2 linked regions of the Variovorax paradoxus genome follow. The protein of the gene in region 1 interacts with the protein of each later gene in a pairwise test. Links are inferred from orthologs where the notes say so. Each region holds a gene or a part of one and is shown on either strand. Other genes may lie near its edges. The genes, in order: secG and secA.

The links.
Region 2: the proteins of secG (region 1) and secA interact in binary tests that used the Escherichia coli proteins (3 or more experiments, as listed by UniProt). The link is inferred for Variovorax paradoxus from one-to-one orthologs.

The regions. Positions count from the first base shown.
Region 1 is NZ_CP045644.1:3,814,387-3,817,577, forward strand. The notes cover bases 163-3,039. They hold secG (preprotein translocase subunit SecG), read left to right. Parts: upstream 163-1,334; coding sequence 1,335-1,745; downstream 1,746-3,039. Other genes in these bases: GFK26_RS17370 (NAD(P)H-quinone oxidoreductase), read left to right, coding at 163-518; tpiA (triose-phosphate isomerase), read left to right, coding at 532-1,296; GFK26_RS17390 (NADH-quinone oxidoreductase subunit A), read left to right, coding at 2,017-2,376; GFK26_RS17395 (NuoB/complex I 20 kDa subunit family protein), read left to right, coding at 2,392-2,871; GFK26_RS17400 (NADH-quinone oxidoreductase subunit C), read left to right, coding at 2,885-3,039. Also shown: more of GFK26_RS17370, read left to right, coding at 1-162; more of GFK26_RS17400, read left to right, coding at 3,040-3,191. UniProt on the Escherichia coli protein: Subunit of the protein translocation channel SecYEG. Overexpression of some hybrid proteins has been thought to jam the protein secretion apparatus resulting in cell death; while this may be true it also results in FtsH-mediated degradation of SecY.
Region 2 is NZ_CP045644.1:7,255,953-7,259,647, forward strand. Bases 243-3,623 are described here. They hold secA (preprotein translocase subunit SecA), read right to left. Parts: upstream 3,230-3,623; coding sequence 443-3,229; downstream 243-442. Other genes in these bases: argJ (bifunctional glutamate N-acetyltransferase/amino-acid acetyltransferase ArgJ), read right to left, coding at 243-412; GFK26_RS33790 (DciA family protein), read left to right, coding at 3,434-3,623. Outside these bases: more of argJ, read right to left, coding at 1-242; more of GFK26_RS33790, read left to right, coding at 3,624-3,695. UniProt on the Escherichia coli protein: Required for protein export, interacts with the SecYEG preprotein conducting channel.

The sequences.
Region 1 (3,191 bases):
AGATCGCCAAGGCGCTCGGCGCGACCGTGATCGTCACGGCTGGCAGCGACGACAAGTGCGAAGCCTGCCTGAAGCTCGGCGCCGACCACGCGATCAACTACCGCACGAGCGATTTCGTCGAAGTGGCGAAGCAGCTCACCGGCGGCAAGGGCGTGGACGTGGTGCTCGACATGGTGGCGGGCGACTACGTCGCGCGCGAGATCGAATGCCTGGCCGAAGACGGCCGGCTCGTGATCATTGCGGTGCAGGGCGGTGTGAAGAGCGAGATCAACGCGGGCCTCGTGCTGCGTCGGCGGCTCACGATCACCGGCTCGACGCTGCGTCCGCGGGCGGTGGCGTTCAAGGGCGCCATCGCCAAGGCATTGCGCGAGAAGGTCTGGCCGCTGCTCGAAAGCGGCGCGGTCAAGCCCGTGATCCACAGCACCTATGCGGCAGCAGGTGAGCCCAGCGGTGCGGCCCAGGCTCACACCCTGATGGAATCGAACCAGCACATCGGCAAGATCGTGCTGACTTGGTGAGACGAACAACGCGATGACAACTTTCAAGAAACTGATTGCCGGCAACTGGAAGATGAATGGCGGCCTGGCCGCCAACGAGGCGCTGGTGAAGGCCCTGCAGCAAGGGCTGGCTGTCAGCCCGGCGGCTTGCGGTGTCGCACTGTGTGCGCCTGCGCCGTACTTTGCCCAGCTGCAATCGCTGCTGGCGGACACGCCGTCGCTGGCGCTCGGTGCGCAGGACATCTCGGCCCACCCGCAAGGTGCGTTCACCGGTGAGCAATCGGCGGCGATGCTGAAGGACTTCGGCGTGCGCTATGCCATCGTCGGCCATTCGGAGCGTCGCCAGTACCACGGCGAAACCGACGACGTGGTGGCGGCCAAGACGGCGGCAGCCTTGGCGAACGGCATCACGCCGATCGTCTGTGTCGGCGAGACGCTGGCACAGCGCGAAGCAGGGCAGACGGAAGAGGTCGTCAAGCGTCAGCTGGCCGCGGTGATTCATCTGAACGGCCACTGCATCAGCGAGATCGTCGTGGCCTATGAGCCGGTCTGGGCCATCGGCACGGGCAAGACGGCTTCGCCGGCGCAGGCGCAGGCGGTGCACGCCGTGCTGCGTGCGCAACTGCACCATGCGGCGAGCGAGCATGCCGCGGGCATCAAGATTCTGTACGGCGGCAGCATGAACGCGGCGAACGCCGCCGAACTGCTGGCGCAGGCCGACATCGACGGCGGCCTCATCGGTGGCGCCTCGCTGAAGGCGCCCGACTTTTTGCAGATCATTTCTGCCGCTGCACGCTGATCGCGGCAACGGCAGCCATCACTTAGGAGTAAGAACGAATGAACGTGGTCCTCAATCTTCTGGTCGGCGTGCAAATGCTGTCGGCGCTGGCAATGATCGGCCTGATCCTGATCCAGCACGGCAAGGGCGCCGACATGGGTGCGGCCTTCGGCAGCGGCAGTGCGGGCAGCCTGTTCGGTGCCAGCGGCAGTGCCAACTTCCTTTCGCGCACGACGGCCGTGCTGGCTGCGGTGTTCTTTGCTTGCACGCTGTTGCTGGCTTACTTCAGTCACGCACGTCCTGCGGGCGGTGGCAGCCTGCTGGAGCGCGCCGCCGTGGGCACGCCTGCTGCACCGGCTGCTCCTGCGACGGGCGCTGCGGGTGAAATCCCCTCTGCAGCAGCACCTGCCAAGGCTGCTTCGGCGCCTGCGGCTCCTGTTTCGGGCACCGGCCAGATTCCGGCCAAGTAATCAGGTTGTTTTCATGCAGCCGTCTGTGAGAAACGGCTTCATTTCAGGGTAAACTCTAAATCTGTTCAGAAAGCCAAATGCCTCAACGGCACCTCATGCCATCTGGACAGTTTAAAACCGCGGTCGTGGTGAAATTGGTAGACACGCTATCTTGAGGGGGTAGTGGCGAAAGCTGTGCGAGTTCGAGTCTCGCCGACCGCACCAAATCTCACCGGCAGAAGATCTCTATCCAGAGGCTCTTCTGTCGGTGGCAAGCGGTGAAAATTTCTCGATGAATCTCGATTCCTACCTTCCCGTCCTTTTGTTCATTTTGGTCGGGGTCGGCGTAGGCGTCGCCCCGCAAGTCATCGGATACATCCTTGGGCCCAATCGGCCCAACGCTGCGAAGAACGCGCCTTACGAGTGCGGCTTCGAGGCCTTCGAGGATGCGCGCATGAAGTTCGACGTGCGCTATTACCTCGTCGCGATTCTCTTCATCCTCTTCGATCTCGAAATTGCCTTTCTCTTTCCGTGGGCCATTGCGCTCAAGGAAATCGGCGCTGTTGGCTTCTGGGCCATGATGATCTTTCTCGCCATCCTCGTCGTGGGCTTTGTCTACGAGTGGAAAAAAGGCGCGCTCGACTGGGAATGACAAGGAAGCAACACGATGGCCATTGAAGGCGTTCTCAAAGAAGGCTTCGTCACCACGACCTACGACTCGGTCGTGAACTGGGCGAAGACCGGATCTCTCTGGCCGATGACGTTCGGCCTCGCATGCTGTGCGGTCGAAATGATGCACGCGGGCGCTGCCCGCTATGACATCGACCGTTTCGGCATGTTGTTTCGCCCCAGCCCGCGGCAGTCCGATCTGATGATCGTGGCCGGCACGCTGTGCAACAAGATGGCGCCGGCGCTGCGCAAGGTCTATGACCAGATGCCCGAGCCGCGCTGGGTGCTCTCGATGGGCTCCTGCGCAAATGGCGGCGGTTACTACCACTACAGCTATTCCGTGGTGCGTGGCTGCGACCGCATCGTGCCGGTCGACGTCTATGTGCCGGGTTGCCCGCCCACCGCTGAAGCACTGCTGTACGGCGTGATTCAGCTGCAGCAGAAAATTCGCCGCACCAATACCATTGCCCGCGCTTGAGAGATTGCCGACGATGACTGACTTTGCAATTTCGCCGGAGGTGCTGCGCGCCACGATCGCCGAGACGCTCGGCGCCAAGGCCAAGAGCGTGACGCTCGCGCTCGAAGAAGTGACCGTCGTGGTCAGTGCCGCCGACTACATCGATGCAGCAACGCTGCTGCGCGATGCGCCCGGCTGCCGCTTCGAGCAGCTGATCGACCTCTGTGGCATGGACTACTCCGACTACCGCGAAAGCGAGTGGCAGGGCGAGCGCTACTGCGTCGTCTCGCACCTGCTCTCCGTGAGCCTCAACCAGCGCGTGCGCCTCAAGGTGTTCGCAC
Region 2 (3,695 bases), 3.4 Mb from region 1 along the record:
CGGCCGGCAGGCCGGCTTCGATGCGGTCCACGGGCAGCGGCTCCATGATCACGCCGGTCGAGAACGGCAGGATCTGCTCGGGTGCCAGCTCCAGGTGGCGGGCCAGCGCGATGCAGGTCGAGCGCGTGCGCATCAGGCCGTCTTCGCCGGTGCCGGCGTTGGCATTGCCGGTGTTGATCACCATCGCGCGGATGCCGTAGTTGGCCGCCAGATGGTCGCGGCAGACCTGCACGGGTGCCGCGCAGAAACGGTTCTGCGTGAACACGCCGCCGACCGCCGAGCCTTCGTCGATCAGCACGACGGTCAGGTCCTTGCGGTTGGCCTTGCGCACGCCGGCTTCGGCCACGCCGATGCGGACGCCGGGCACCGCGAACAAGGCGGCAGGATCAGGGGCGGACAGGTTCACGGGCATGGGATTTCTCTCAATAAAAAGTGCGAGGCTTCAGTTCAGCTTGCCGTGGCACTGCTTGTATTTCTTGCCGCTGCCGCAGGGGCACGGGTCGTTGCGGCCGACGCGAGCAAAGGCAGCGGCTTCGGCGCTCAGGGCGCCGGTGCCGACGGCCGCGAGGCGACGCTGGTTCTCTTCGTCGACGCGCACCTCGACCTCGCCCGTCTCGGTGGGCGCGGTGTAGGTGATGTTCGAGACGTTCTCGCCGCGGCTTTCCATTTCTTCGGCCGCCTGCTCGAGCTGTTCGCCCGACTGCACGCGCACCGTCATGAGCTGGCGGGTGACTTCGTTCTTCACCGAGTCGAGCAGCTGGCCGAAGAGCTCGAAGGCCTCGCGCTTGTATTCCTGCTTGGGCTGCTTCTGCGCATAGCCGCGCAGGTGGATGCCCTGGCGCAGGTAGTCGAGCGAAGCCAGGTGTTCGCGCCAGTGGGTGTCGATGCTCTGCAGCAGCACCATGCGTTCGAACTGGGTGAAGTTCTCCTGGCCGATCAGCGTGACCTTGGCGTCGAAGCTCTCGTTGGCGTAGGCCACGATCTTCTCGACCACTTCCTCGTCGGAGATGGCTTCCGACGACTCGACCAGCTGCTTGAGCGGCATGTCGATGCCCCACTCGCTGAACAGGCTCTTCTCGAGGCCGTCGAGGTCCCACTGCTCTTCGACCGATTCGCGCGGCACGTACTGGCGCGCGAGGTCGGTGAAGCAGCCTTCGCGCAGCGCGGCGATCTGCGCCGTGAGGTCGGTCGCGTCGAGGATGTCGTTGCGCTGCTGGTAGATCACCTTGCGCTGGTCGTTCGACACGTCGTCGTACTCGAGCAGCTGCTTGCGGATGTCGAAGTTGCGCGCCTCGACCTTGCGCTGCGCGCTCTCGATGCTGCGCGTGACGATGCCGGCCTCGATGGCTTCGCCGTCGGGCATCTTCAGGCGGTCCATGATCGCCTTCACGCGGTCGCCCGCGAAGATGCGCATCAGCGGATCGTCCAGGCTCAGGTAGAAGCGCGAGGAACCCGGATCGCCCTGGCGGCCCGAACGGCCGCGCAGCTGGTTGTCGATGCGGCGCGACTCGTGGCGTTCGGTCGCAATGATGCGCAGGCCGCCCAGCGACTTCACGAACTCGTGGTCCTTGGTCCATTCGGCGCGCACGTGCGCGATGTCGGCCTGCTTGGTGGCTTCGTCGCGGCCTTCGTCGGCCTCGATCGCCTCGATCATCTTCTCGATGTTGCCGCCCAGCACGATGTCGGTGCCGCGGCCGGCCATGTTGGTCGCGATGGTGATCATCTTCGTGCGACCGGCCTGCGCCACGATGTCGGCTTCGCGGGCGTGCTGCTTGGCGTTCAGCACCTGGTGCGGCAGGCCCGCCTTCTCGAGCAGGGCGTCGATGATTTCCGAGTTCTCGATCGACGAGGTGCCCACCAGCACGGGCTGGCCGCGCTCGTAGCACTCGCGGATGTCCTGGATGGCCGCTTCGTACTTCTCGCGCGTCGTCTTGTAGACGCGGTCGAGCTGGTCGTCGCGCTTGCTGATGCGGTTCGGCGGAATGATCGTGGTCTCGAGACCGTAGATTTCCTGGAACTCGTAGGCCTCGGTGTCGGCCGTGCCGGTCATGCCGGCCAGCTTGCCGTACAGGCGGAAGTAGTTCTGGAAGGTGATCGAAGCGAGCGTCTGGTTCTCGGCCTGGATCTCGACCCCTTCCTTGGCTTCCACGGCCTGGTGCAGGCCATCGCTCCAGCGGCGACCGCTCATGAGGCGGCCGGTGAATTCGTCGACGATGACCACTTCGCCCTGCTGCACCACGTAGTGCTGGTCGCGGTGGTACAGGTGGCGGGCACGCAGCGCGGCATTCAGGTGATGCATCAGCGTGATGTTGGCCGGGTCGTACAGCGACGCGCCCTCGGGAATCAGCTTCAGTTCGCCCAGGATGCGCTCGGCGTTCTCATGGCCGTCTTCGGTCAGGAACACCTGATGGGTTTTTTCGTCGACCGTGAAGTCGCCGGGCACCGTGACGCCCTCGCCCGTGCGCGGATCGGCTTCGCCTTCCTGCTTCTTGAGCAGCGGCACCACCTTGTTGATCGCCAGGTACAGGTCGGTGTGGTCTTCGGCCTGGCCGCTGATGATCAGCGGCGTGCGGGCCTCGTCGATCAGGATGGAGTCGACCTCGTCGACGATCGCGAAGTTCAGGCCACGCTGCACCCGGTCGCCGGGCTCGTAGACCATGTTGTCGCGCAGGTAGTCGAAGCCGTACTCGTTGTTGGTGCCGTACGTGATGTCGCTGCCGTAGGCGGCCTGCTTTTCCTCACGCGGCATCTGCGGCAGGTTGATGCCGACCGACAGGCCCAGGAAGTTGTACAGGCGGCCCATCCAGGTCGCGTCGCGGTTGGCCAGGTAGTCGTTCACCGTGACCACGTGCACGCCCTTGCCGGACAGCGCGTTCAGGTACACGGGCAGCGTGGCGGTCAGCGTCTTGCCTTCGCCGGTGCGCATTTCGGAGATCTTGCCGTTGTGCAGCGCCATGCCGCCGAGCAGCTGGACGTCGAAGTGGCGCATCTTCATGACGCGCTTGGAGCCTTCGCGCACGGTGGCGAAGGCTTCGGGCAGCAGGTCGTCGAGGCTTTCGCCCTTGGCGACGCGGTCCTTGAATTCCTGCGTCTTGGCGCGCAGCGCATCGTCGCTGAGCTTTTCGAACTCGGGTTCGAGCGCATTGATGCGCGTCACCGTCTTGCGATACTGCTTGAGGAGCCGGTCGTTGCGACTGCCGAAGATCTGGGTCAGGAAGTTGGTTGCCATGGGCGTGGAGAGGGGCGGGCACCTGACACGACAGGCACTGCGACCGGATTCCCTAAGATATGGTGAAAGCAGTTGGGCGCACCTTCTTCGAATGCAAGCTTGGCAAGTCTCGAAGTCGGATGGCCCCGTTCCGGAACAAACGCCGACGCAAGCGTCGGCAAACCGGGCATTTTAGCTGTCTTGTTTCTAACCCCTGGATTACCCATGTATCGCCGACTTCCCCCCGCCATTTCACTGCACGAAGCTGCGGCAGGCGCCCCCACCCTGGGGAGCCTGATGGCGCGCGCGCGGGACACGGCCGAGCGGCTGAAGGCCATCGAAGGGTTGATTCCGCCGGCCATGCGCGCGGCCATCCAGCCGGGGCCGGCCGAGGGCGATGTCTGGTGCCTGCTGGTCAAGGGCAGTGCCGCGGCGGCCAAGCTGCGCCAGCTGTCGCCGATGCTGGTCACGCGCCTGAAGAACCGGG